Regions from separate parts of the Rhizobium sp. FG96 genome, predicted to be linked through region 2. Evidence: predicted binding sites of a transcription regulator. Region 2 holds the regulator's gene; each other region holds the start of a gene.
What was found. Region 2 encodes PhoB, which activates phosphate uptake and scavenging genes when phosphate is short. Its sites were predicted from a motif close to TGTCATNNANCTGTCAT; they were not measured.

Region 1 (7,132 bases), 180 kb from region 2:
TTCGACCGTGACTGTCCGGGCGCGCAGGCGCGCCAGAAAATGCCTTTCCGGCTCCATGGCCGGAGGAGTGGACGGGCAAAATGGCAGAACTTTGCCGGGCATTGCAAGGGGTGCAAGGCTTTGCGCGGCTGCAAAGGTGGTTTTACACGATGATGCTCACAGAAATCCGAACCCTTGCCGCGAACGAAGCCTGCGCGCATAAAGGGCCGACGCCAGAGAGGGCCTTTGAAATTGAGCAATGAAGAGACGGCGGGCGAGGGCGGCAAGCATCGCACCTACCGCCTGCATAATGTCAGCATACCCGCGCGCCCGCTCGAGGCCGCGCTCTATCTGGTCGCGACGCCGATCGGCAATCTCGGCGATATCACGCTTCGCGCGCTCGAAACGCTTGCCGGTGCCGATGTGCTCGCCTGCGAGGATACGCGCGTCACTCGCGTGCTGCTCGATCGCTACGGCATTCAGAACCGCCCTTTCGCCTATCACGAACATAATGCCGACGAGGCCGGGCCGCGCCTGCTGCAGGCGCTGGAGGCCGGAAAGTCCGTGGCGCTCGTTTCCGATGCCGGAACGCCGCTGGTTTCCGATCCCGGTTACCGGCTGGCGCAGACGGCGATCGACAGTGGATACCGCGTCATCCCGATACCCGGCGCCTCGGCACCGCTCGCAGCACTCGTCGGTTCAGGTCTTCCGAATGACGCCTTCCTCTTTGCCGGGTTTCTTCCTGCCAAGGACAAGGCGCGGCGTGACCGGCTCGGCGAGCTCGCGACGACCCCCGCTACGCTACTCTTCTTTGAATCGCCCCACCGCATCGGCGCGACGCTTTCGGCGGCCGCCGACGTGCTCGGCGGCGATCGCATGGCTTCCGTCTGCCGCGAGCTGACGAAGACCTACGAGGAGTTTCGCCGCGGCACGCTTGCCGATCTCGCCGCCTATTATACCGAGAACGATAATGTGAAAGGCGAAATCGTCCTCGTCGTTGCGCCGCCGGAGGAAAAACCGGCTGACGCTGCTGATGTCGACGCGATCCTTGCCGATCTCTCCGGCACCATGCCAACGGCAAAAGCGGCGGCCGAGGCGGCGCGGCTCACCGGTCTGCCGCGCAAGGAACTCTATCAGCGCCTCCTCGACATGAAGGGCGCCTGATGACCGATAGCGGCACGAGCGTCAGAAGACAGAAGGCGCTCCGCCGCGGACATTTTTCCGAATATGTGGCGGCGCTCTATCTGCTGATGAAGGGCTACCGCATCGCCGCTTTCCGTTATCGCACCAAGCTTGGCGAGATCGATATCATTGCCCGAAAGGGCGATCTTGCCGTTTTCGTAGAGGTCAAGGCACGGCGTGACGAGCGGGTCGCGGTCGATGCAGTTTCTTATGCGGCTCAGAAACGCATTCGCGATGCGAGCGATCTCTGGCTCGCCCGTCAGGTGAACAACCACCTGCTGTCGCAGCGCTACGATATCGTTGCAGTGCTTCCGGGCCGGCTGCCCCGGCATTTCCCCAATGCCTTTTAGCGGTCTTGCATAGGCGTGCATTTGTAATTTTTCTGTCATACAAATGTAAAGGAGACGTCACGGAAGGCCTCTATTGGCTTCCTCACCCCAATAACTGGTGGAGAGGGCTTATCCATGTTCAAGACGTTTTCTCTGGCCGCCGCTGCGGTCGTATTGTCTTCGTCGGCATCCTTTGCCGCAACCGAAATCACCTGGTGGCACGCCATGGGCGGCGAGCTCGGCCAGAAGCTCGAGCAGATCGTTCAGAAGTTCAACGACAGCCAGACCGAATACCACGTTACCCCGGTCTTCAAGGGCACCTATCCGGAAACCCTGACGGCCGCTATCGCTGCTTTCCGTGCAGGTCAGCAGCCGGCTATCGTTCAGGTCTTCGAAGTCGGCACCGGCACGATGATGGCCGCCAAGGGCGCCGTTTATCCGGTCTACAAGCTGATGGCCGATGAAGGCGAGCCGTGGGATCCGTCGAAGTTCATCGCTCCCGTCGTCGGCTACTATTCCGACCCGGAAGGCAACATCCTCTCCTTCCCGTTCAACTCCTCGACGCCGATCCTCTACTACAACAAGGACGTCTTCAAGAAGGCTGGCCTTGATCCGGAAGTCGCTCCGAAGACCTATGCCGAACTGGCAGAATTCTCGAAGAAGATCGTCGATTCCGGCGCTGCCAAGTGCGGCTTCACCATCACCTACGCTGCAACCTGGCTCGGCCTCGAGAACTTCTCGGCCATCCACGACCTGCCCTACGGCACGCTGCAGAACGGCTTCGGCGGCACCAAGGCTGAGCTCAGCTTCAACGGCCCGAACCAGGCTCGTCTCTGGACCGACCTGAAGAAGTGGCAGGATGCCGGTTACTTCCAGTACGGCGGCCCGGGCGGCGGCCCCGATGCAGCTCCGAAGTTCTACTCGCAGGAATGCGCCATCTACATGGGCTCCTCGGGCTCGCGCGCTGGCGTCATCAACAACGCCAAGGCCTTCCAGGTCGGCTTCTCGACGCTGCCCTACTACGACGACGTCACCAAGGATCCGAAGAACTCGATCATCGGCGGCGCGACGCTCTGGACGCTGAACGGCCAGAAACCGGAAGTCTACAAGGGCGTTGCCAAGTTCTACACCTACCTCAGCCAGCCGGAAGTTCAGGCTGATTGGCACCAGTTCTCTGGCTACCTGCCGATCACCACTGCTGCTTACGACCTCGGCAAGTCGCAGGGTTACTACGAAAAGAACCCGGGCTCCGACGTTGGCCTGAAGCAGATCCTGCGCGGCACGCCGTCCGACAACTCCAAGGGCGTTCGTTTCGGCAACCTGACGCAGATCCGTGACGTCATCGACCAGCAGTTCGAAACCGTGCTGTCTGGCAAGCAGACCGCCCAGCAGGCGCTCGACGAAGCCGTCAAGGAAGGCAACGCCATCCTGCGCGAATTCGAAGAAGCAAACTCGAACTAAGCTTTCGAGGCTGAAGCCAAGCCCTCCCCGCTCCGGGGAGGGCCTTTCCATATCGGGCGAGCCATGCAGACAAAGCGCACAATCTTCTCGAACCGCGTCCTGCCATATTTCCTTCTGGCGCCGCAGCTCGCAGTCACGTTGGTCTTCTTCATCTGGCCGGCTTTCCAGGCCTTTCGCCAGTCATTCCTGCGCGAAGATCCATTCGGCATGAAGACGACCTTCGTCTGGTTCGCCAACTACACGAAGCTCTTCGGCAGCAGCGATTACATGAACGCGCTGTGGGTGACGCTGACCTTCTCGGTCTCCGTCACGGTTCTGTCGATGGGCGTGTCGCTGCTCTTCGCCGTCTGCGTCAATCGCGTGCTGAAGAGCGGACGCATCTATACGACGCTGCTCGTTTGGCCTTATGCGGTGGCGCCTGCGGCCGCCGGTCTCCTCTGGTGGTTCATGTTCAACCCCAGCATCGGCATTCTGCCCTATATCCTTCGCCAGTTCGGCTATGACTGGAACCATCGCCTCGATGGCAATGACGCAATGATCCTCATCGTCATCGCCTCGGCATGGAAGCAGATTTCCTACAATTTCCTCTTCTTCGTCGCCGGCCTGCAGTCTGTCCCACAGTCGGTGATCGAGGCCGCGTCGATCGATGGCGCCGGTCCGTTCAAGCGTTTCTGGACGGTGGTCTTCCCGCTGATTTCGCCGACGACCTTCTTCCTGGCCGTCATCAACGTCACCTATGCGCTGTTCGACACCTTCCCGATCATCGACTCCACGACCTCAGGCGGCCCGTCGCAGTCAACGAACACGCTTGTTTACAAGGTCTATGCCGATGGCTTCGTCGGCCTGAACCTTGGTCCTTCGGCCGCGCAGTCCGTCGTGCTGATGTTGATCGTCGTCGTCCTCACCGTCGTCCAGTTCCGCTGGATCGAGAAAAAAGTACAGTATTGAGGCCCGAGCGATGATCGAGAACCGCCCCTTTCTGAACGTCCTCACGCACTTCATCCTGATCGTCGGCGTCGTCACGGTGGTCTTCCCCGTCTACCTCGCCTTCATCGCAGCCACCCATGGTCCGACCGACTTCATGAGCGGCCTCACGCCGTTGCTTCCGGGCGATCAGCTGGTTGCCAATTTCGACCAGCTGCTGAGCGCCGGCAATTCGGTGGCCGGTGCGCCGCCTTTCGTGCTGATGCTGGCAAACAGCCTGCTGATGGCGGTACTGATCGCCGTCGGCAAGATCGCCATCTCGATCATCTCCGCCTTTGCGATCGTCTACTTCCGCTTCCCGCTGCGCATGGTCGCTTTCTGGATCATCTTCCTGACGCTGATGCTGCCGGTCGAAGTCCGCATCCTGCCGACCTACAAGGTTGTCGCCGATCTCGGCATGCTGAATTCCTATCCGGGCCTCGTCATCCCGCTGATCGCCTCGGCGACGGCAACCTTCCTGTTCCGCCAGTTTTTCCTGACGATCCCGGAAGAGTTGATGGAAGCGGCCCGCGTCGATGGCGCAGGAGCCATGAAATTCTTCAGGGATATCCTGCTGCCGCTGTCGCGCACCAATATCGCGGCGCTGTTCATCATCCTCTTCATCTATGGCTGGAACCAGTATCTCTGGCCGATGCTGATCACCACCGATCCCGGCTATTACACCGCGGTCATGGGCATCAAGCGCCTGGCCTCGGTACTGGACGGCGACACCCAATGGAACCTCGTCATGGCGGGCGTCATTCTCGCCGCCCTGCCGCCGGTCCTCATCATCATCGTCATGCAGCGCCTTTTCGTCAAAGGCCTGGTCGAAACGGAGAAGTGACAATGGCCTCTATCGATGTAGAAGGCGTCGGCAAGATCTATCAGGGCGGCGTCAAGGCCGTCTCGGATGTCGGCATCAACATCCGCGATGGCGAGTTCATCGTCCTCGTCGGCCCGTCCGGCTGTGGCAAGTCCACGCTGCTGCGCATGATCGCCGGTCTCGAGAGCATCTCCGAAGGACAGGTGAAGATCGGCAGCCGCGTCGTCAACAATGTCGAGCCGGCTGACCGCGATATCGCCATGGTGTTCCAGAATTACGCGCTCTATCCGCATATGTCGGTGCGCCAGAATCTCGAATACGGCCTGAAGAACCGCGGGACGCCGCGGGCGGAGATCGATGCCCGCGTCGCCGAAGCCGCCCGCATGCTGCAGATCGAGCAGTATCTCGAGCGCAAGCCGAAGGCTCTTTCCGGCGGACAGCGCCAGCGCGTTGCCATGGGCCGCGCCATCGTCCGCAAGCCCGCCGTCTTCCTCTTCGATGAACCGCTGTCGAACCTCGATGCGAAGCTGCGCGTCTCCATGCGCGGCGAGATCAAGCGCCTGCAGCGCCGTCTCGGCACGACGTCGATCTACGTCACCCACGACCAGCTGGAAGCAATGACGCTGGCGGATCGCCTCGTCGTTCTGAACGGTGGCCATATCGAGCAGATCGGCGCGCCGCTCGAAGTCTATCACACGCCCGCCTCGACCTTTGTCGCGAGCTTCATCGGCTCGCCCGCCATGAACCTGCTGAAGGGTGAGCTGCACGGCGACAAGCTGGCGATCGGCCCGAGCCTGATCGATCTCGCAGGCAATGCCCCGACATCCGGCCCCGTCACCATCGGCATGCGCGCCGAGGATCTGCGCCTTGCCAAGCCGGATGAATACGCCATGCCGCTCACCGTCGAATATGTCGAAGAGCTCGGTTCGCAGCGTCTCGTCCACGGCCTGCTCGGCGACCAGCAGCTGACCGCGGTCGTCTCTCCGGAAACGCCGATGACCGCTGAAATGCGCTTCGTCATCCCGCCGGAAAAGCTGCATTTCTTTGCCGCAGATACCGGCAAGCGGATCGGCAATGGTGTTGCGCAGTCGGCGAATGTGGCTGTTGCCGCTGAAGCCGTGCAATAGGCATCGACAGGATCTGTTAAAATTTTAGCGGCCGCTTGAACGCCTCTCTTACGACTCCTCTGTTATTGCCCGAACATTGGGGTAGTAAACGGGGTGTTTCATGGCCTGGAAGCTTATGCTTGCAAGTGCGGTCGCGATGGCTGCGCGCACGGTGCCGTATGCCGTGGCGATGCCGCGCGGCAAATCCTTCATCGCGCATTCGAGCGATCACCTGCCGATGAAATCGACGCCCATCAATCCGGACTGGATCGTCAGCGGCGACCCGCAGGCGCGTACTGCCGAGCATTCGCGCGGCCATGACGAAGCCTCGCTGACGGCGATCTGGGACTGCACGGCAGGCGAATTCCGCTGGTTCTTCGGCTGGGACGAAACGGTGATGATCCTCGAAGGCGAAGTGCATATCACCGCTGAAGACGGCACCGAGCGCACACTTCGCGCCGGCGACGTCGCCTTCTTCGCCGGTGGCACCTGGGCCAGCTGGCGTGTCGACACCTACGTCCGCAAGGTCGCCTTCCTGCGCAAGCCCTTCCCGAAGCCCGTGGCGCTCGCCTATCGTCTTCGCAACATGCTGCGCAATAGCGGCCAGCAGGGCCTCGCCGCTTGAAAAATCCTTGATCGCGATGCTGCGAAGTCCTTGATTGGCCGTTGCGTTCGACCCTCTTGCGACCTACATCTGTCCGGCATTCAGTGAGGGACGGAAATGGCCAAGATCAAGAACGTAGCGGTCCAGATGGACCATGTTTCGGGCATCAACATCGCAGGCGATTCCACCTTCGCCATGAGCCTTGAGGCGCAGACCCGGGGCTACAAGCTCTTCCACTATACGCCCGATCGCCTGAGCTTCCGCGACGGCCAGGTCTTCGCCTCCGTCGAGCCGATGATCCTGCGCGACGTCAAGGGCGATCATTTCGAGCTCGGCGCGCCCGAGCGTGTCGATCTCTCGACCATGGATGTCGTCCTGCTCCGCCAGGATCCGCCCTTCGACATGTCCTACATCACCTCGACCCATCTTCTCGAGCGCATTCATCCGAAGACGCTCGTCGTCAACGATCCGGCCTGGGTCCGCAATTCGCCGGAGAAGATCTTCGTCACCGAATTCGCCGACCTGATGCCGAAGACGCTGATCACCAAGGACGCCGCCGAAATCCGCCGCTTCCGCGACGAGATGGGCGACATCATTCTGAAGCCGCTCTACGGTAATGGCGGCGCCGGCGTCTTCCATTCGACCAAGGACGACCGCAACCTTTCCTCGCTGCTCGAAATGTTCG
Region 2 (7,132 bases):
CGAGCGGGAAACCGCCGCCGATGCCCTTGGCAACAGCCATGATGTCGGGGCTAACGCCGGACCATTCATAAGCGAAGAACTTGCCGGTACGGCCAACGCCGGTCTGCACTTCGTCGAGGATCAGCAGCAGGCCATGCTCATCGCAGAGCTGGCGCAGCGCCTTCATGAACTCGACGGTCGCCGGGCGGATACCACCCTCACCCTGTACGGGCTCGATCAGAATGCCTGCCGTTGCGTCGGTGATCGCCGCGCGGACGGCTTCGACATCGCCGAAAGGCACCTGGTCGAAACCGGGGGTCTTCGGACCGAAGCCTTCGAGATACTTCTCCTGGCCGCCGGCGGCGATCGTCGCCAGCGTACGGCCATGGAAGGCGCCTTCGAAGGTGATGATATGGAAGCGCTCCGGATGGCCCTTCGAATACTGGTAGCGGCGCGCGGTCTTGATCGCGCATTCCAGGGCTTCCGCACCCGAGTTGGTGAAGAACACCTTGTCGGCGAAAGTCGCTTCCGTCAGCCTCGTCGCGAGCTTTTCCTGGCCTGGGATCTCGTAGATGTTGGAGAGGTGCCAGACCTTCTCGGCCTGCGCCTTCAGGGCATCGACAACATGCGGATGGCTGTGGCCGACAGCGGTCACGGCAACGCCCGCGCCAAAATCCAGATATCGCTCGCCGGTCTCGGTAATCAGCCAGACGCCCTCACCTCGCTCGAACCGCAGAGGGGCACGAGAATAGGTATCATATAGCGGCGCGGCTTCAGCCATGGCGCGGTCTCCTGTCAGCGTTATGGGCAACCGGACTCCGGCTAAAAAACCAGGTCCGAAAAATTAAAAATGCCGCCTCTCGGCGGCGCTGTGCACTATTTACTTTTCGCACTGCAATGTCAACAAAACTACGGCTTTCGTGGCTTCTGGGTGACGCTCAAGCGATGTCGCGTTTCATCAACAGCTAATGTTGCAGAAATGACTCTGTGGGGAAGCAAGTTGGGGAAAACTTGAAATTCGATTCATCCGGATTCCCGCGACTCTTGTCACGGAGTCAGCCTCACACTAGGTTAAAACTCAATTACTAGACTGCATGCGGCGGAACTAGTCACCAAAATTAGTCAAGCGTTTCTTGTGTCGGATTCATCCGGGGCAAACGGTGAAGGATTCTGCCTTCACAACGCTTAAACGGCGGAGACACAGGGCATGAACTGGACAGACGAGCGGGTCGAGAAACTCAAGAAACTGTGGTCCGAAGGGTTGAGCGCGAGCCAGATCGCGGCGCAACTTGGAGGCGTAAGCCGGAATGCCGTTATCGGCAAGGTTCACCGTCTGGCACTGCCGGGCCGTGCCAAGGCCGGCGGCAATGCGACGGCGGCACGGGCTCCGAAGCGCACGACTTCGGCACCGCGCGCTCCGAACTACGCATCGCGCATGACGACCCGCACCGTTGCCCGCCCGCAGGGCGCAACGATGCTGAAGGAAGAGATCGAAATCGACGTCATGGAGGAGATGGAATATCGTCCGGCTTCCAACGTTGTCGTGCCGATCTCCCGCCGTCTCGGCCTGACGGAACTGACCGAGCGCACCTGCAAGTGGCCGGTCGGCGATCCGCTGAAGGACGATTTCCATTTCTGCGGCTGCGAAAGCCCGGATTCTTCGCCCTACTGCACCTATCACCAGCGCCTGGCTTACCAGCCGGTCAATGATCGCCGCAGGGCCGCAGCCCGGGCAAACTGAGCCGGGTAAAGACAAACGAAAAACGGGCCTTTCGGCCCGTTTTTTTGTATCTGCATGTCAGGAGGCCGTAGCCTCCTTGATCACTCAGGCTTCCATGGAATAACCGGCACCGCGGACGGTGCGGATGACATCCTGCATGTTCGAGAAGTTGAGCGCCTTGCGCAGGCGACCGACATGGACGTCGACGGTACGCTCGTCGACATAGATGTCGTGACCCCAGACGCCGTCGAGCAGTTGCGAGCGCGAGAAGACGCGGCCCGGCGACGACATAAGGAACTCCAGGAGGCGGAACTCGGTCGGTCCGAGACGGACTTCGCGGGTCTTGCGGTGAACGCGGTGCGTTTCGCGGTCGAGTTCGATATCGCCGCACTTCAGCACGGTCGAGAGAACTTCCGGCTTGGCGCGGCGCAGCATCGCCTTGACGCGGGCAACGAGCTCGGGCGTCGAGAACGGCTTCACGACATAGTCGTCCGCGCCGGTCGACAGGCCGCGAACGCGCTCGCTTTCCTCGCCGCGCGCCGTCAGCATGATGATCGGCAGACGCTCGGTCTCCGGGCGCATGCGCAGCCGGCGGCAGAGCTCGATGCCTGATACGCCAGGCAGCATCCAATCGAGGATAAGAAGGTCCGGCGTGCGCTCCTGAAGGCGGATTTCCGCCTCGTCGCCGCGCAGGATGGTATCGACTTCGAAACCTTCGGCTTCGAGATTGTAGCGAAGAAGCACGCTCAGTGCTTCTTCGTCTTCAACGACTGCAACTCTCGGGATCATTCTATTCTGTCTCCTGAGGCCCGGTCCGGATGATTATTCCGTTACCGCGCCGACGGTGTTGGCGGTGTCGTCCTTCGGACGCTCGCCTTCCGGCTGAGCGCCGGTCGCCATGTAGTAGATGGTTTCAGCAATGTTGGTGGCGTGGTCGCCGATGCGCTCGATGTTCTTGGCGCAGAAGAGCAGGTGCGTGCAGCTGGTGATGTTGCGCGGATCTTCCATCATGTAGGTCAGGAGCTCGCGGAACAGCGACGTGTACATCGCGTCGATTTCCTCGTCGCGCTCGCGGATCGACTTCGCCTTGTCGGCAGCGCGCGTCGTGTAGACGTCGAGCACCTCCTTCAGCTGGACGAGCGCGAGCTCGGAGAGATGCTCCAGGCCACGGGCGAGCTTGCGCGGAACGCCGGTGCTCTGCACGGCGATGACGCGCTTTGCGGTGTTCTTGCCGAGGTCGCCGACGCGCTCGAGGTCTGCGGCAATGCGGATCGAACCCATGATCTCGCGCAGGTCCGACGCCATCGGCTGGCGGCGGGCGATGGTGACGATCGCCTTGTCGTTGATCTCGCGCTCGGCGTGATCGAGGATCACGTCGTCGGAGATGACCTTCTGCGCCAGCGCCGCGTCGCCGTTGACGAGGGCGCGGACAGCGTCGGAAACCATCTGCTCGGCCAGGCCGCCCATTTCGGAAATGCGGCGCGAGAGGAACTTCAGGTCTTCGTCATACGCAGAAAAAATATGTGTCGATGCCATGGGGAAAGTCCTTGAGTGTCTATCGGGGGTCGTGACGCCAAAGATCAGCCGAAGCGGCCCATGATGTAATCCTGGGTGCGCGGATCGTCCGGATTGGTGAACATCTTGTCGGTGTCGTTCTCCTCGACGAGGTTGCCGAGGTGGAACATGGCCGTGCGCTGCGAAACGCGGGCGGCCTGCTGCATGGAGTGCGTGACGATGACGATCGTGTAGGCTTCGCGCAGCTCGTGGATCAGTTCCTCGACCTTTGCCGTGGCGATCGGATCGAGTGCCGAGCACGGCTCGTCCATCAGGATGACTTCAGGCGAGACTGCAACGGCGCGGGCGATGCAGAGGCGCTGCTGCTGACCGCCGGAGAGGCCGGTGCCGGATTCATGAACGCGGTCCTTGACCTCGTTCCAGAGGCCGGCGCGCTGCAGGCTGGTCTCGACGATCTGGTCCATGTCGGCCTTGGTCTTAGCGAGACCATGGATGCGCGGGCCGTAAGCGACGTTCTCATAGATCGACTTCGGGAACGGGTTCGGCTTCTGGAACACCATGCCGACGCGGGCGCGCAGTTCGACGACGTCGATATCCGGATCGTAGATATCGTCGCCATCGAGCGTGATCTTACCGGTGACGCGGCAATTGTCGATCGTGTCGTTCATGCGGTTCAGGCTGCGCAGGAAGGTGGACTTGCCGCAGCCGGACGGGCCGATGAGCGCCGTGACGGTGTTTTCGCGGATGTTCAGCTTGACGTCGAAGAGGGCGCGCTTTTCGCCGTAATAGACGGAAACGTCCTGGCCGATCATCTTGTAGGGAATGCTGTTCATTTTCTGGTCCAGAGCCTTTTCAACTGCTGCTTCGGTCAACATGTTCATTGTTTCTACTCCGTTTACCAGCGGCGCTCAAAGCGACGGCGCAAGAGGATGGCTCCGAGGTTCATGACGATCAGGAACAGGAGGAGGACGATAATGGCACCCGACGTACGTTCCACGAAGGCGCGTTCGGCTTCGTTGGCCCACATGTAGACCTGGACTGGGAGGGCGGTGGACGGGTCGAGAGGCGTGGCCGGTGCATTGGCGACGAAGGCGACCATGCCGATCAGCAAGAGCGGCGCGGTTTCGCCGAGCGCGTGCGCCAGGCCGATGATGGTGCCGGTCAGGATGCCCGGCATGGCGAGCGGCAGCACATGGTGGAACACCATCTGCATCTTCGAGGCGCCGAGACCGAGAGCGGCCGCGCGGATCGACGGCGGGACGGCGCGAAGAGCCGCACGCGTCGCGATGATGATCGTCGGCAGCGTCATCAGCGTGAGCACCAGACCGCCGACCAGCGAGGCCGAGCGCGGCATGCCCATGAAGTTGATGAACACTGAGAGACCGAGCAGACCGTAGACGATCGAGGGAACCGCAGCCAGGTTGTTGATGTTGACCTCGATGAGATCCGTCAGCCGGTTCTTCGGCGCGAATTCCTCGAGATAGATCGAGGCGGCGACACCGATCGGCAGCGACAGCACAAGAACGATCGCCATCAGATAGAGCGAGCCGATGAGGGCAACGCCGAGGCCGGCGGCTTCAGGACGGCTGGAATTGCCGTTGACGAAGAGGCCCGTGTTGAACTGCTTGAAGAGAGCGCCGCTCGACTTCAGTTCGTTCATCCAGCCAACCTGCTTGTCGTTGACCTTGCGGTTCTTCTCATCGACGCTCAGATCGATCTGGCCCTTGTTGGCGCTGTCGACATTGGCGTCGGCGAGAACCGTAACGTTGATCGTCTTGCCGATGATCGACGGGTCGGCGACGACCATGTCGCGCAGCTGGATCGGAGCGCCCTTGGAGAGCATCGCCGATGCATCACGCACGTCGGGACGGCTCGATGCGTTGATGTTGAGCTGCTTGACGATGGCGTCACGCAGCAGGGCGCCGTAATTGGCGGCGATCAGGACGGACGGATCGGTCGCGCGCTTGTTGCCCGGATCGATCGTCTTTTCAGTGAACTCGATCGGCAGCGAGATCGCGGTCTGCTGGAAGGCCGTGTAGCCCTGACGGATGACCGTCGACAGCAGGATGACCAGGAAGATCAAGCCGAAAGCGATAGCGGCCATGCCGTAAGCCTGGAAGCGGCGTTCGGCGGCATAGCGGCGCTTGATGCCGATGTCGCGGCGCGCAGGCGCCTTGGATACGAGAGTGCCGGAAACCGGAGAAGCGATATTCGTCATTCGTACTGCTCCCGGTATTTGCGCACGATGTAGAGCGCGTAGATATTGAGGCAAAGCGTGATCAAGAAGAGCGTGATGCCGAGCGCGAAGGCGACGAGCGTCTGCGGCGAGGTGAACTCAAGGTCACCCGTCAGCTGGTTGACGATCTTGACCGTCACGGTGGTCATCGGCTCGAAAGGATTGATCTGCATGCGGGCGGCAACACCGGCCGCAAGCACGACGATCATGGTTTCGCCGATGGCGCGCGAGGCGGTCATCAGCAGTGCGCCGACGATGCCCGGGAGAGCAGCGGGAAGCACTACCTTCTTGATGGTTTCGGAGCGCGTGGCACCGAGGCCGAGCGAACCGTCACGCAGGGCACGCGGCACGGCGGTGATGATGTCGTCCGACAGCGAGGAGACGTATGGGATCAGCATGATGCCCATGACGATACCGGCGGTCAGAACGCTCTGTGCCTGGATGAAGTTCGTGTAGTTGCCCGTCAGGAGGCCGCTGACCTGCGAGGAAAGATCGCGCAGGAACGGACCGACGGTGACGAGGGCGAAGAAGCCGTAGACGATGGTCGGAATACCGGCCAGAACTTCGAGCAGCGGCTTTGCCAGCGAGCGAAGTTTCGGCGAGGCATACTCGGCCATGTAGATCGCCGCAAACAGGCCGACCGGAACGGCGACCAGCATGGCGACGAGGCCGATATAGAGCGTGCCGAGCAGCAGCGGGATGAGACCGAACTGGCCTTCCGACGAGCTGCCGGCGCCGGCAAAGCGCGGATCCCAGACGGTGCCGAAGAAGAATTCGAGCGGTGGGACGCTGGCGAAGAAGCGCAGGGCTTCCGACAGCATCGACAGAACGATGCCGATCGTCGTCAAAATGGCGATCGAGGATGCCAGGAGCAGACCCCAGAGCATGACGCGCTCGACGCGGTTGCGGGCGCGGAAGCGGGGCGTGATGCCGCGCAGCGCATAGAGCGCACCAGCAACGGCAAGCACCAGCACGATGGCGCTCATGATCAGGCGGCTGCCGGCGCTTTCGGCATTCAGCAGCTTGGCGGCGTCCAGCATGTAGGGCTGCGGCTCGCCGGCGAGCGGAACGCCCTTTTCGTTGAGCTTGGCCTGGACGGCCTTGGTGTCGGCACCGAGCGCGGCGAGCTCGTCAGCCGTCAGCAGATTGAAGCCGCGGCCGATGGTAGCGACCATGCTGTAGCTCAAGTCCTGCTCGGCAGCGCTCTTGGCCTTCACATCTTCAGGGAAGGCGTTGCGGACGGTGGATTCGATGATGCCCGGGCTGGCGGCGAGCCAGACACAGAGAACGACGAGGGCCGGAAGGACGGCCCAGATGGCGGCATAGGCGCCATAATAACCCGGCCGCGAATGCAGCGCGGAAGACTTGCCCCCGGCAAGCGCCGTGGCACGGCTGCGGGCGGCCACATAGGCCAGCGCGCCGAACACCACGAGACACAAGAGTATAATGGATGTGCTCATTCTTTACGTCCCCAGGCGCTCAGCCCCAAGAGCATATGCGGCGATGTCCCCGCACAGCTTCCCAATCATGGACAAACTCAAAACCTTGCCATGCAGCGGCAAGGGTACTGTCATTAGAAAACCGGCGCGGCACCCCCTGATGCCGCGCCGGCTTATGCATTACATGGTCTTTTCGGCTTCGACGGCCTTGCGGATTTCTTCGCGCTCGGCGTCCGGAGCAGC
Region 3 (7,132 bases), on a different contig from region 2:
TGCCCGGCTGCAGGCCGAGCTCGCCGCCAAGCCGCCGGAGCCGGAAGAGCCGGAAATCGAAGCGCCGCGCCGCAAGGCCGATTTCATCGACGTGCTGGTGGCCGAGGATAACGAGGTCAACCAGATCGTCTTCACGCAGATCCTGCAGGGCACGGGCCTGAGCTTCCTCGTCGTCAATAACGGCCAGGAAGCGGTCAATGCCTGGGAGGCGCATTCGCCGCGCATCATCATGATGGATGTGTCGATGCCGGTGATGAACGGTCATGATGCGACACGGGCGATCCGCTCGCGCGAACGCGGGCAGGGGCATCGCGTGCCGATTATCGGCGTCACGGCGCATGCGCTGGAAAGCGACCGCGAGCTCTGCCTCGATGCCGGCATGGACGACTACATGTCGAAGCCGATCAGCCCCGAGCTGCTGGAAGAGAAGATCCAGCTGTGGCTCGGCAAGAGCGAGCCATTGCCGGGCCGCTCCGGCCTATAGGGCCTTCGGGCCGCAGAGCATTTCGCGCTTTCCAGCAAAGCCCTTTCGCCGCTCGACGGCAAAGCCTGCCGCAACGAGATTACGCCGGACGAAGCCGGCCGCGGCATAGGTGGCGAAGCTGCCGCCGGGAACGGTCTTGTCGCAGACAAGACGCATCAGCTCTTCCGACCACATGTCGCCGTTGCGCGACGGGGCGAAGCCATCGAGATACCAGGCGTCAAAGCGCGGTTCGGCGGCCCTGACGCCATCGAGTGCCGCACCGCAGACGACGCTGAGGCGGGTCTGCGGATCGAGAGCGAGACTAACGATGCCTTGCGGGCTATCGGGCCAGGCGGCGGTCAGCCCGTCGCGCTCGGCGTCGATCTCCGGCCAGTGCGACAGCGCGCGGGCAATCTCGTCGCGCTGCATCGGATAGAGCTCGAAGGAGATGAAATGCAGGTGCTGGCCATCCCTGCGGTGCAGCTTCCACTGGCGCCAGGTCTCGGCAAAGTTCAGGCCGGTGCCGAAGCCGAGCTCGCCGATCTGGAAATTGTCCTGTTCCGCCCAACGCTCCGGCAGGCCGTTGCCGGAAAGGAAGACGTGGCCGCACTCGAGGCGGCCGTCGGTCTGGCAATAAAAGTGATCGCCAAAGGCCTGCGAATAGGGCATATCGCCGTCTCGCCATTCGAGCGGCTGGCTGTTGCTGCCAATCTGATCGGGATCGATATCTGTCATGCCACAAGCCGATAGTCCGGCGCTTCTCTCCGGTCAATCCGCCGATCTGCTGATCGCCGGCGGCGGCATCATGGGCCTGTGGGCGGCAGTATATGCCGAGCGGCTGGGCATCGACACGCTGTTGATCGATGCCGGGCGGATCGGCGGGGGCGCCAGCGGCGGCCTGCTGGGCGTGCTGATGCCGCATATGCCGGACAAGTGGAATGCCAAGAAGCAGTTCCAGTTCGACGCGCTGCTCAGCCTCGAAACCGAGATCGCAGCACTGGAATCCGCCACCGGCCTTTCCGCAGGCTACCGCCGCTCCGGCCGGATCATGCCGCTGCCGAAGCCGCATCTGAAGACGATCGCGCTCCGGCATTCGGCCGATGCCGAGGTCAACTGGAACCAGCAGGGACGAGCGTTTCACTGGCATGTTTCCGATCAACCCGCCGTCAGCGGCTGGATCGATCCAGCTGCGGGCGAGAGCGGCTTCGTGCATGACACGCTGGCGGCCCGCGTTGCGCCGCGATCGCTGGTCTCGGCGCTCAAGGCATTTCTCGATCAGGCCCGGCATGTGCGGATTGCCGAGATGGCGGCGCTTGGCTCGCTGGATATGGAGACGGGTGCCGCCGAGATTGATGGTACTGAAGTCAATTTCGGTCACTGCATCATCGCGGCCGGGCACGCATCCTTCCCGATCCTGCAGCACTTCAATCCCGGTCTACCGCAACCGCTCGGGCAACCGGTGAAGGGGCAGGCGGCGCTGCTGAAGGCCGATATCGACCCAGCTCTTCCGGTGATCTTCCGCGACGGGCTCTATATCGTGGCGCATGAAGGCGGCCATGTCGCGATCGGCAGCACCAGCGAGAACAGCTTTGCCGATCCCTATGGCACCGATGACCAGCTGGAACCGTTGATTGCGGCGGCGCGCGAAATGGCGCCGGCGTTGGCGGATGCGCCCGTCGTCGAACGCTGGGCAGGGTTGCGGCCGAAGGCGATCGATCGCGATCCGATGGTGGGGCGCCATCCCGATCATCCCCGGCTCCATGCGCTGACGGGTGGTTTCAAGGTGAGTTTCGGGCTCGCCCACCGGCTGGCGGCACGCGTCACTCGCGAAATTGCCGGTCAGCCCGCAGGGTTTGACCTGCCGGATAGTTTCGCGCTTTCCAGCCATATCACGGCCGCTTCACGCTAAACGTGAATTAGTCCAGAGCTTATTTCGTTATTCTGTCATGCAAATCACCTATCTGCTAGCGCATTGACGGTGCCGGATTCGGCCGTGCACTGCACTCTCAGATGGAGGAAATCGCATGCGTTATGCCATTTGCTTCACGCCTTCGCCGAGCGATCCGCTCAGCCATGTGGCGGCCAATTGGCTTGGCCGTAACGTCTTTTCGGGCGAGATGCTGGAGCCGCCGGCCGTTCGCGGTCTCGGCATTCACGAAATTGCCTTTCACACGGCAGTTCCGCGCCGCTATGGATTTCATGGCGTGTTGAAAGCACCGTTCCACCTTTCCGCGGATGTTTCGGAAGCGCAACTCTTGCGGGAGTTGATGCGTTTCTCCGGCACGATCCAGCCTTTCAGCGTGCCGCGCATCGAAGTGGCCCGGCTCGGCAATTATTACAGCCTGGTGCCGACGCTGCCCTGCGAGAACGTGCGCTATCTGGCATCTTCCATCGTCCAGCATTTCGATCGCTTTCGCGCGCCTCTGTCGGAAGCCGATATCGAGCGCAGCGATCCCGATGGTCTCTCGGCGGCGCAATTCGCCAATCTGCACCGCTGGGGCAACCCTTACGTGATGGACGAGTTCCGTTTCCACATGCCGGTCACGGGTCCGGTCAACTGTGTCGACATGCCCCGCATCGAGCAGGCGCTGCGGTCGATCTTCGAGCCGGTGCTGAACGATCCGATCCAGATCTCCAACATCGCGCTGATGATGGAAGAGGGCATGGGCGGTCCCTTCCGCGTGCATTCGCTGCACCCGATGGGCAAGGTCAGCGCCCGCAAGATCGCCTGATCACTTTTGTTCAAGAAGCCGGCGCGGATTGGTGCTATATCCGCGCGATGCAGAATATCTCGCAGGAACAGGCAACCGATGCCATGCCGCTTGCCGGCGCGGAGACGACGCGCTTCTGGCGCGACCGCCGTTTCGGCGGCATGGAATGCCTGAGCGCGACCTTCCTGACCCACGAATTCGCGCCGCATGCGCATGATACGTTCAGCATCGGCGCCATCGAGAGCGGCAGCCAGATCGCCACGATCCGCGGCACGCGCGAGGCATCCGGCCCCGGCGACCTCTATCTGATCAATCCCGGCGAGACGCATGACGGGGCGCCGACCGAGGGCGGATACCGCTACCGGATGATCTATCCTGACATGGCGCTGTTCCGGGAAGTCCTCGAAGACGTGACCGGCAAGAGCTTTCAGGGCACGCCCGCCTTCGGTAAGCAGATCCTGCACGATCCGACGCTCGCGGCCGCCTTCCAGCAGGCGCATGAAATTCTCGAAATCGGCAGCGGGGCGCTGGAGAGCAGCCAGGCGATGTTCCAGGTGCTCGACGCGATGTTCCGCCAGCATGGCAGCTCGATCATCGTGCCCGTCGATACCAACGAGCGGTCGGCAGTGCGCCGGGCCCGCGACTATCTGATGGAGAACTACGCGACCGATATCGGGCTCGAGGAGCTCGCAGGCGTTGCCGGTCTCAGCCGCGCGCATCTGATCCGCGCCTTCCGCAAAGAATTCCACATCACGCCGCATGCCTTCCTCACCGACATCCGGGTGCGGATCGCGCGGCGCAAGCTGCAGGCGGGCGAGCAGCCGGCCGAGATCGCGCTCGAATGCGGCTTTGCCGACCAGGCGCATTTCACCCGCCACTTCAAGGCGCGCACCGGGATAACGCCCGGCCAGTACCGCGCCCGATAATCACTTTCGTTCAAGACGCCGCTTCGGCGCGGCTCTATGACCTCCGCAGCAAGCGGAGTTTCTGAACGTGAACAAGAATGAATTCTGGGCGGAATTTTCCGGCGGCATGCGGGCGATCGCGCCGCTGATCGCCGCCGTCATCCCGATCGGGCTGGTCTTCGGCGCGGTGGCCGCCACCAAGGGGCTCTCGCCCGTCGAGACCGGGCTGATGAGCGCGCTGGTCTTTGCCGGCGGATCGCAATTCGTGGCGATGGATATCTGGACGCATCCGGCCTCCTGGGCGGGGCTGGGTTTTGCGGCGCTGCTCGTCAATATCCGTCACGTGCTGATGGGTGCCTCGATCGGCACCAAGATGCAGGCCTTTCCGCCGCGCGCCCGCTATCTCTCCGTGCTGTTCCTTGCCGACGAGATCTGGGCGATGGCGGAGTTCCGGGCCGGTGTTGCGCGGCTGACGCCTGCGTGGTTCGCGGGGCTGGCGACACCCTTCTATCTCGCCTGGGTGATCTCGGGACTGGCAGGCGCCACGCTTGGTGCGTTCCTTGGCGATCCCGTGACGCTCGGCCTCGACTTTGCCTTTCCCGCCGTCTTCATCGTGCTGGTCATGGGCTTCTGGAAGGGGCCGGAGACGGGTGCGGTGCTGCTCGCCAGCGGCGCGGCCGCCGTGCTCACCCAGCATTTCATTCCCGGTGTCTGGTATATCGCTGCGGGTGCGCTCGCCGGTCTCGTCACCGCTCTCTTCAGCGGCAAGCGCCGCATCGAGGTAACGCCATGACGCTCGATCTTTCCACACTGCTCGCGATCCTGGCGATGGCGGCGGCGACCATCCTGACGCGCATCAGCGGTCTCATCCTCATTCGCCATGTCTCGCTTGAAGGCAGCAGGCGCAAGGCGATCGAATCCATTCCGCCGGCGGTTCTGATGGCGGTCGTGGCGCCGACCGCCTTCGCGACCGGCATCGCCGAGACCATCGCCTGCGCGGTGACGGCGCTTGCCGCGCTTCGGCTGCCGATGCTGGCGGCGGTGGCATCGGGCGTCGTCTGCGTCGCGATCCTCAGGGCGATCGGCCTCAGCTGAGCGATTTCGTGAGAGACTTTCGCGATTTCCGTGAAAGTCTCTTGCACATTTCCGGCTCGACTTTCGCTCTCCGGGTGCTACCGTTTCGCCTGTCTTCGAGAAGGTGATTTGATGGCATTCGATACATATCCGCGCGATCTCGTCGGCTACGGCCGCAGCACACCCGATCCGAAATGGCCCGGCGGGGCGCATGCCGCCGTGCAGTTCGTCATCAACTACGAAGAGGGCGGCGAAAGCTCGATCCTCGATGGCGACCCGGCCTCGGAGAACCTGCTTTCGGAGATCGTCGGTGCGCAGCCCTGGCCCGGCCAGCGCAATCTCAACATGGAATCGATCTACGAATATGGCTCGCGCGCCGGCTTCTGGCGGCTGTGGCGGATGTTCACCGATCTGAAGATACAGGCGACAGTCTATGGCGTGACGCTCGCCATGGCGCGCAATCCGGAAGCCGTTGCGGCGATGAAGGAGGCCGGCTGGGAAATCGCCAGCCACGGCTATCGCTGGCTAGAATACAAGGATTTCCCCGAGGATCTGGAGCGCAAGCACATTCTCGAAGCCGTGCGCCTGCATACCGAACTGACCGGCGAGCGCCCCTATGGCATGTACCAGGGGAAGCCCTCCGACAACACGCTGCGGCTGGTGCAGGAAGAGGGCGGTTTCCTTTATTCGTCGGACTCTTACGCCGATGATCTGCCCTATTGGGTGAAGGGCGCGGACGGCAAGCCGTTCCTGATCATTCCCTATACGCTCGAAACCAACGACATGCGTTTTGCCACACCGCAGGGCTTCAATTCCGGCGACCAGTTCTTCGCCTATCTGAAGGACGCCTTCGACACGCTCTACGAGGAAGGCAAGGAAGGCAGCCCGAAGATGATGTCCGTCGGCCTGCATTGCCGCCTCGTGGGCCGTCCCGGCCGTGCCGCGGCGCTGAAGCGCTTTATGGAATATGTGCTGGGTCACGAGAAGGTCTGGGTCCCGCAGCGCATCGAGATCGCCAGGCACTGGCATGAGCATCACAAGCCGGAGACTATCTGATGAGCACGCGGGAGGAATTCGTCACCCGCTTCGGCGGCGTCTTCGAGCATTCGCCCTTCATCGCCGAGCGCGCCTATGACGACGGCTTCATCCATGGCGAGCTGACGGCCGATCGCGTTCATACGCCGATGGTGGCGGTCTTTCGTGCCGCGAGCGAGGCGGAGCGTCTTGGCGTGCTGCGCGCTCACCCCGATCTGGCGGGACGTCTGGCGATATCAGGCGAACTCACCGAAGACAGCAAGCAGGAGCAGGCGGGGGCCGGGCTCGACCGGCTGAGCGCCGAAGAACACAAGCGCTTCACCGAGCTCAACGACCGCTACACGGAGAAATTCGGCTTTCCCTTCATCATCGCGGTCAAGGGCCTGAACAAGGACGATATTCTCGCAGCCTTCGAGAAGCGGATTGATAACAGCCGCGCGGACGAGTTTTCGACGGCGGCCGGGCAGGTCGAGAAGATCGCGCTGCTGCGGCTGACTGCCATGCTTCCGGCGCGCTGAATGACGGGGAATTCTTTCCTCATCCTTTCGGCTCGCCTATAGTCTGCCACGCAGGAGATTTCGCGATGAAGCCATCGGAAGTGCTGGAGAAGAACAGGCAGGCGATCCGCGACGCGACGAAGCGTTTCAACGCGGCCAACCCGCGTGTCTTCGGCTCGGTGGCCCGCGGCGAAGACCGGGCCGATAGTGATCTCGACATTCTCGTCGATGCGCTGCCGGGAACGACGCTGTTCGATCTCGGCGGGCTGCTGGAGGAGTTGCAGGATATGCTCGGGGTCAAGGTGGATTTGGTGACCCCCGGCGGGCTGCCCGACAAGATCAAGGCGCGCGTTCTCTCGGAAGCGTCCGCCATATGAGCAATGAGCGGCTTCTCGAGCATATCGATCGCATGCAGGCTGCCGCGCAGACGGCGTTTGATCTGACCGA
Region 4 (7,132 bases), on a different contig from region 2:
CGGCGCAGGCTGACCGCATTGCTTTCCTCAAGGAGAAGATCACCGAGGCGACTGCGGACATCCATCGCACCGGCGAAACGCTGGCGCAGCGCTCGCATCTGCATGTGATGCTGGTTTTTGTGCTCTGCGGCGGCTTGCTGCTGCTTGCTGGCGTTGTCGCGACATTGGCGACCAAGGGTCTCGGGATGATCTCGCGGCTGACACGGGAGCGTGAGGTTTTGGTCGGTGAGCTTCGCAGTGCGGCGCAGACGGATCTTCTGACCGGGCTTTATAACCGCCGTGGCTTCGAGGCGGCTGCAGCTGCCCTCTTCGAGCAGGCCAAAAGCGGGTCACGATGGATCTCGGTGGTGCTCTTCGATCTCGATCATTTCAAGAAGATCAACGATATCCATGGTCATGACGTCGGCGATATCGTGCTGCGCCACGTTGCGGCTGTCGCCAAGCATAATTTCCGCCAGTTCGATCTGCTGGTGCGCCATGGCGGGGAAGAGTTTCTTGCGCTGCTGCCTGATGTGACGCCGGATGAGGCGGCGGCCGTTGCCGAAGCCGTGCGTGAGGCGATAGAGCGTGCAGTCATCATATTGCCGGGCGGAGAAAGCCTGGTGGTAACCGCGAGCTTCGGCTGCGCCGGTCGCACGCAAGCCGGCGGTGGTCATCATTTCGAAGATCTGGTCAAGCGGGCGGATATGGCGCTCTATGCCGCCAAGGCTTCCGGACGCAATTGCGTCGTGGCGGGCTCACTGGTGCCGCAACCGATGGCACGAGCCGAAGCCAAATGAGAAAGGCGCCCATGAGGCGCCTTTCGATTTCGTCTGCAATCAATCTGTCGCCGCGGCTTATTGGCCGTCGATCTGCTGACCGATATAGGCGATTGCCTGCTGGTAGACCGTTGCTGCATTCCAACCCTGGATGGCGACGAAGTTCGGCTCGCCCGGCTGGTAGCCTGCGCCGGCGCGCCAGCCGTGACCCTTTAGGAAGTTTGCGGTCGATGCGAGAGCGTCGGCGCGCGAGCCGACCATGTCGACGCGGCCATCGCCATCGCCATCGGCGCCGAAGCGGACGACATTGCGCGGCAGGAACTGCGTCTGGCCGATTTCGCCGTGCGCCGCGCCACGCGCCTGCGGGCTCAGATAGCCTTCGGAGACGAGCTGAAGGGCAGCGTAGAGCTGGTCGGTGAAATAGTCGGAGCGGCGGCAGTCATAGGCCAGCGTCGAGACCGCAGACATGGTGTGCTGCGTGCCCATATAGCTGCCGAAGCCGGTTTCCATGCCCCAGATTGCGATCAGCGGGCCGGCGGGGACGCCGTAACGGCGCTCGATCGAGGTGAAGAGCGCCTGGTTGGAGCGCTTCATGCCCTTGCCGCGGGAGATGATTGCTGCGCCGCCGCGCTTCTGCATGAAGGCGTCGAAGGAGAGCTTGAAGCTCTTCTGGCCGCGGTCGGCGGCAATTGTCGGGCGATTGTAGGCGACGTTGGCGAAGGCGCGGTTGAGAACCGACTGGCTGACGCCCTGCGCTGCAGCTTCCTGCTTGAACTGCTGCACCCAGGCATCGAAGCCGGCGCCGTTGTTGCCGCATTGCGCAGCATTGGCCGCTGCCGGAACTACATGGAAAGCGCCCACCGCCGCGATGGCCGCCACCAAGAACTTTGTCATGCGCATGAGAAACCCCGATCTCGATCTGCAGTCGCTGGAATGCCGGGCAGAATGCCAGCCGGGGGTGATTTTGTCACGATCACCTTTTAGCGAGATTGGCGGTCTGCGGCGCGATAGCCGTCTGTCTGTTAAGGAAAGCCCCGCAAGTCTGACGACATGCGGGGCTGATAGCAAGCTATGGTTAATATTCGGTATCAGGCGGCCTGCTTGCGCGGCTTGACGAGGCCGCGGTTGACCAGGAGTTCGGCGATCTGAATGGCGTTCAGAGCCGCGCCCTTGCGCAGGTTGTCGGAAACGACCCACATGTTGAGACCGTTCTCGACAGTCGCATCTTCGCGGATGCGCGAGATGTAGGTCGCGTCTTCGCCGGCGGATTCGTAAGGCGTGATGTAGCCGCCGTTTTCATGCTTGTCGATGACCTGGCAGCCTGGGGCGTCGCGCAGGATATCGCGGGCCTGGTCGGCAGTAATCTCGTTTTCGAACTCGATGTTGACCGATTCCGAATGACCGATGAAGACGGGGACGCGAACCGCGGTGCAGGTCACCTTGATCTTCGGGTCGAGCATCTTCTTGGTCTCGGCCAGAACCTTCCACTCTTCCTTCGTGTAGCCGTCTTCCATGAACACGTCGATGTGCGGGATGACGTTGAAGGCGATGCGCTTGGTGAACTTCTTGTTCTCGATCGGATCGGCAACGAAGACGGCACGCGTCTGGTTGAAGAGCTCGTCCATGCCGTCCTTGCCGGCGCCGGAAACCGACTGGTAGGTCGAGACGACCACGCGCTTGATCTTGGCAGCGTCATGCAGCGGCTTCAGGGCCACGACGAGCTGGGCGGTCGAGCAATTCGGGTTGGCAATGATGTTCTTCTTGGTGAAGAGCGAGATGGCGTCGGGGTTCACTTCCGGCACGATCAGCGGCACTTCGGCGTCGTAGCGCCAGGCCGAGGAGTTGTCGATGACGACGCAGCCCTGCTGGCCAATCTTCGGCGACCACTTCTTCGAGACGTCGCCGCCGGCGGACATCAGGCAGATGTCGGTGTCGGAGAAATCGTAGTTTTCGAGGTTGGAAACCTTGAGCGTGCGGTCGCCGTAGGAAACTTCCGTGCCCTGGGAGCGGGCGGAAGCGAGCGCCACGACTTCATCGGCGGGGAAGCCGCGTTCGGAAAGAATGTTGAGCATTTCCCGGCCGACGTTTCCGGTTGCTCCCGCGATTGCTACTTTGAAACCCATTTTAAGCTCTCTTTCTCTTCTCTCCTCTTGTCCGGTGAGGGGGGAAGGCGCGAAATCCTCGCGACTTCCTGTCCCCAGCCGGGCCGGGGAGAGAGCGGCAGGCCAGAGACGTCAGACGGTTTTCGTCGTCGTTTTGGCCTTGGTTTTGGAAGAAACCGGAACGGCAATATCCATCCCGGCACTCAGTGCCCGGTCATTGCATGCAGCAATGGCGTGTTCGCGGCGAACCATGGATAATTCCTTTTCCGCCGTTGCTCTTAAAAGGTTTTCCACAGGAGTCAAGGTTTTTGCGCTGGCCCAACGGCCTCCCGGCGGCTGCGGCAGATTGTCATAGCGATGTCATCGACATGTCATCCCCGGCGGCTATCCCCGGCCCGTTGTTTATTGACTGCAACGAAAACGGGGGTTTTCCATGCGTATGATTTTTGCCGCTCTGGCGGCCACAACGATTCTTGCCGGTGCCGCACAGGCGGCCACCGTCTATCCGCTTGACCGTGCGACGATTCTCGCCGGCTCGCCGTTCGATTTCAAGGTCGAGCTCGGCAAGCAGGTCAAGGCTGAAGACATCAAGATCACGGTCAATGGTCAGGACTACAAGACGGTTCTCGGGGGCGAGGCCAAGTTTGTAGAGCTGGAAAAGGGTAAGGAAGACAAGGCACTCGGTTCCGCCATCATCCTGCGCGGCCTGACGATCGCTGTGCCCGGCGAGTACAAGGTCGAGGTTTCGGCCGGTGACGAGAAGAAGTCGGTCACCTGGAACGTCTACGGCACCGGCACCGCGCCGAAGGCCAAGAACGTCATCTTCCTGATCGGCGATGGTCTTTCCGTTGCGCATCGCACTGCTGCCCGCATCATGTCCAAGGGCATGACCGAAGGTAAGGCCAATGGCCGCCTGAACATGGACGATCTCGACCGTATGGCCTTCATCGGCACCTCGGCGACGGATTCGATCACGACGGACAGCGCCAACACGATGTCGGCCTACATGAGCGGCCATAAGGGCGCCATCAACTCGCTCGGCGTCTACGCCGACCGTACGCCCGATACGCTCGACGATCCGCGCGTCGAAACGCTCGGCGAAGCGCTGCGCCGCCAGACCGCCAAGTCGATCGGCATCGTCACCACTTCGGAGCTCCAGGACGCCACGCCGGCTGCCGTCGTCTCCCATACCCGCCGCCGCGACGATAAGGCCGAAATCACCGGCATGCTGTTCGACGTCAAGCCGGATGTCGTTCTCGGTGGTGGCTCGGCCTACTTCCTGCCGCAGGCAACCGCGGGCTCGAAGCGCAAGGACGACAAAGACTATGTCAAGATGTTCCAGGACGCCGGCTACAAGCTTGCGACCGACAAGACGGAACTTTCGGCAGCTGCCGGCGCCAACGACGGCAAGATCCTCGGCCTGTTCCACACCGGCAATATGGATACGACGCTGGACCGTGAATTCCTGAAGAAGGGCACTGTCGGCAAGTTCCCGGCACAGCCGGGTCTCGTCGAGATGACCAAGGTCGCTCTCGATACGCTGTCGAAGAACCAGGAAGGTTTCTTTCTGGTCGTCGAAGCTGCGAATATCGACAAGATGACTCATCCGCTCGACAACGAGCGCGCTGTCGTCGACACGATCGAGTTCGACAAGGCAATCGGCGTTGCCAAGGAATTTGCTGCCAGCAACCCGGATACGATGATCGTCGTCACCGGCGACCATACGCACGGCATCACCATCGTCGGCACGGTCGACGACACCGTTGAAGGCACCGACATGCGCGAGAAGGTCGCTGGTCGCGGCTTTACCAACTATGTCGACGCAAACAACGACGGCTATCCTGACAATATCGACGTTTCCAAGCGTCTCGCGATGTTCGTATCGAACTATCCGGATCATTACGAAACCTTCCGTCCGAAGCTCGACAATCCCTATACGCCGGCTGTTCAGAACGAGAAGAAGGACTTCGTCGCCAACGAAGCTTACAAGGACGTTCCCGGTGCCGTCTTCGTTCAGGGCAACCTGCCGAAGAGCCAGGCTTCCGGCGCTCACACCGTCGACGACGTGGTGCTGCAGGCGGCCGGTCCCGGCGCCGAAGGCTTCAAGGGCTATATGGAACAGAGCGACGTCTATCGTGTGCTGGCCGATGCCTTCGCGCTCGGCGCGAAGCAGACCAACTGATCCATCGCGGGGGACACCGTCCCCCTCTCTTTGCCAATCACGTTCCCGGCTGTCACGGCCGGGAACCCATTTGATGGAGATCGGCATGAAAAAGCCTTTGGCCCCGCTTCTCAACCGGCGCGCATTCATGGCCGCCGCCGGACTGCTGCCCTTTGCGGCGTCAATGTCGCACGCGGCGGATACAGCGCTCAGCTTCGACGAGCTCTACGGCAAATTCGGTGTGCTCGGCCTGGAATTCTCGAACAAGGTCAAAACACTGGCAGGCCAGGAGATTTCGATGCACGGCTTCATGGCGCCGCCGCTGAAGGCTGAGGCTGCGTTCTTCGTGCTGACCGAAATTCCGATGTCGCTCTGCCCGTTCTGCTCATCCGACGCGGACTGGCCCGACAATATCGTCGTCGTCTATCTCGACGAGAAGCAAACATTTGTGCAGCCGAGCCAGACGATCGAAGTCCGCGGCACCCTGGAATACGGTTCCTGGAAAGATCCGGAAACCGGGTTTGTGAGCCTCCTGCGCCTGCGGCAGGCCGAGTATTCGATCGCCTGATGCTGGCTCTCGAGATCAACGATCTGTCCGTGGTCTTTCCGGGCTTGAGCGCGCCTGCGCTTGAGATCGGGCGGTTGTCTCTTGCGGCCGGAAGCCGGGTAGCGATTACCGGTGCTTCGGGCTCCGGCAAGAGCACCTTCGTCAATATCGTCACCGGCCTTGAGCGCGCCGGAAGCGGATCCGTCCGCTGGAATGGCGAGGATATCTGCCGCCTCTCCGAGAGCCGCCGCGACCGTTTCAGGGCCGCGAATATCGGTTTGATCATGCAGGACTTTCATCTCTTTCCCGGGATTTCGGCGGTCGAGAATGTTCTCCTGCCAGCGCGGCTTTCGGGTGTCGCCGATTCTTCACTGATCGCCCGCGCTCACGAATTGCTGGCGCGCACCGGCCTGTCGCGACCCGGTCAGAAAATTGAGACGATGTCGCGCGGCGAGATGCAGCGTGTGGCGATCGCGCGCGCCCTGCTGCGCAAGCCCGGTGTCATCGTGGCCGACGAGCCGACGGCGAGCCTCGATGCCGAAACCGGGCACATTATCGGCGATCTGCTGCTCGATCTTGCGATCGCCGAAGGCGGCACGCTGATCGTCATCTCGCATGATACGCGCCTTTCGGACCGGATGGATCGCCGCATCCTGCTGCGCTCCGGACGGATCGCCGACGACACCCTGATGGACGAGGCTGCGGCATGATCCGTTTCATTCTGGCCGACCTCCGGCGCCTGTGGGCCGGTTCGCTCGTCGTCGTGCTGCTCGTGGCGCTGGCAACGGCGCTCGGCGTCAGCGTCATCCTGCAGGAGCGCGCGCTACGTCTCGGCAGTGCTCGTGCTGCTGACAAGTTCGATCTCGTCATCGGCGCCGGCGGCAGCGAAACGCAGCTGGTGCTGTCCTCCATTTTCCTCCAGTCGTCACCCCTGCCGCTGATGCCGGGTGAGGTGCTTGCCAAGCTTGCGGCAGACCCGCGCGTCGCCTGGCTTTCGCCCGTCGGTTTTGGTGATTCCTTCTCCGGCTATCCGGTCGTCGGCACGAGCACCGCGCTTCCTGCGGATCTCTCGGGCGGGTTCAGCGAAGGCAAAGGTTTTGCTGCCGAAACCCAGGCGGTGGTCGGCGCGGTTGTCACGCTGCCGCTCGGGGCCGAGATCAAGCCGATGCACGGCACTAGCGAAACCGGTGGCCATACGCATACGGAAATCGTCTATCGCGTTACCGGGCGGATGAAACCGACAGGAACGGCCTGGGATCGCGCCATTTTCGTTCCGATCCAGGCTGTGTGGTATATCCATGGGCTGGAGGCGCATGGCGAAGCGAAGCATGACGAGGCTGGTCATGAGGGACATGATCATGAGCCGGAGTCCGGCCACGAGCTCGATGTTGACTGGTCTGCGGAGACACCCGCCGTTCCCGCAATCCTGGTCAAGCCGAAGACGATCGCGGATGCCTACAAGCTGCGGCAGGATTACCGTAATGGCAGCACCGTCGCCGTCTTCCCGGGCGAAGTCCTGACGAACCTTTATGCGACGCTCGGCGATGCGAAGCGTGTTCTCGTT

Region 1: the regulator PhoB is predicted to act here: its motif matches at 1,534-1,550, upstream of ugpB (sn-glycerol-3-phosphate ABC transporter substrate-binding protein UgpB).
Region 3: the regulator PhoB is predicted to act here: its motif matches at 2,395-2,411, upstream of ACODR6_RS16350 (DUF1045 domain-containing protein).
Region 4: the regulator PhoB is predicted to act here: its motif matches at 3,219-3,235, upstream of ACODR6_RS10310 (alkaline phosphatase).

Annotation. Positions count from the first base shown of each region.
Region 1 is NZ_JBMDIL010000006.1:199,688-206,819, forward strand. It holds gene ACODR6_RS14045 (hypothetical protein) at 81-242, shown strand; gene rsmI (16S rRNA (cytidine(1402)-2'-O)-methyltransferase) at 232-1,143, shown strand; gene ACODR6_RS14055 (YraN family protein) at 1,143-1,511, shown strand; gene ugpB (sn-glycerol-3-phosphate ABC transporter substrate-binding protein UgpB) at 1,626-2,951, shown strand; gene ugpA (sn-glycerol-3-phosphate ABC transporter permease UgpA) at 3,015-3,899, shown strand; gene ugpE (sn-glycerol-3-phosphate ABC transporter permease UgpE) at 3,910-4,758, shown strand; gene ACODR6_RS14075 (sn-glycerol-3-phosphate import ATP-binding protein UgpC) at 4,761-5,864, shown strand; gene ACODR6_RS14080 (cupin domain-containing protein) at 5,965-6,468, shown strand; gene gshB (glutathione synthase) at 6,565-7,132, shown strand, end outside.
Region 2 is NZ_JBMDIL010000006.1:384,257-391,388, reverse strand. It holds gene ACODR6_RS14995 (aspartate aminotransferase family protein) at 1-760, opposite strand, end outside; gene ACODR6_RS14990 (GcrA family cell cycle regulator) at 1,187-1,720, shown strand; gene phoB (phosphate regulon transcriptional regulator PhoB) at 1,805-2,488, opposite strand; gene phoU (phosphate signaling complex protein PhoU) at 2,522-3,235, opposite strand; gene pstB (phosphate ABC transporter ATP-binding protein PstB) at 3,280-4,095, opposite strand; gene pstA (phosphate ABC transporter permease PstA) at 4,110-5,432, opposite strand; gene pstC (phosphate ABC transporter permease subunit PstC) at 5,429-6,910, opposite strand; gene ACODR6_RS14960 (substrate-binding domain-containing protein) at 7,070-7,132, opposite strand, start outside.
Region 3 is NZ_JBMDIL010000007.1:248,337-255,468, reverse strand. It holds gene ACODR6_RS16365 (response regulator) at 1-484, shown strand, start outside; gene mnmC2 (tRNA (5-methylaminomethyl-2-thiouridine)(34)-methyltransferase MnmC2) at 479-1,198, opposite strand; gene ACODR6_RS16355 (NAD(P)/FAD-dependent oxidoreductase) at 1,197-2,372, shown strand; gene ACODR6_RS16350 (DUF1045 domain-containing protein) at 2,488-3,195, shown strand; gene ACODR6_RS16345 (AraC family transcriptional regulator) at 3,243-4,100, shown strand; gene ACODR6_RS16340 (AzlC family ABC transporter permease) at 4,207-4,872, shown strand; gene ACODR6_RS16335 (AzlD family protein) at 4,869-5,174, shown strand; gene puuE (allantoinase PuuE) at 5,286-6,209, shown strand; gene uraD (2-oxo-4-hydroxy-4-carboxy-5-ureidoimidazoline decarboxylase) at 6,209-6,706, shown strand; gene ACODR6_RS16320 (nucleotidyltransferase family protein) at 6,772-7,062, shown strand; gene ACODR6_RS16315 (HepT-like ribonuclease domain-containing protein) at 7,059-7,132, shown strand, end outside.
Region 4 is NZ_JBMDIL010000004.1:379,230-386,361, reverse strand. It holds gene ACODR6_RS10330 (GGDEF domain-containing protein) at 1-779, shown strand, start outside; gene ACODR6_RS10325 (lytic murein transglycosylase) at 837-1,658, opposite strand; gene ACODR6_RS10320 (aspartate-semialdehyde dehydrogenase) at 1,847-2,881, opposite strand; partial or broken gene ACODR6_RS10315 (hypothetical protein) at 2,993-3,182, opposite strand; gene ACODR6_RS10310 (alkaline phosphatase) at 3,294-5,042, shown strand; gene ACODR6_RS10305 (hypothetical protein) at 5,116-5,589, shown strand; gene ACODR6_RS10300 (ABC transporter ATP-binding protein) at 5,589-6,278, shown strand; gene ACODR6_RS10295 (FtsX-like permease family protein) at 6,275-7,132, shown strand, end outside.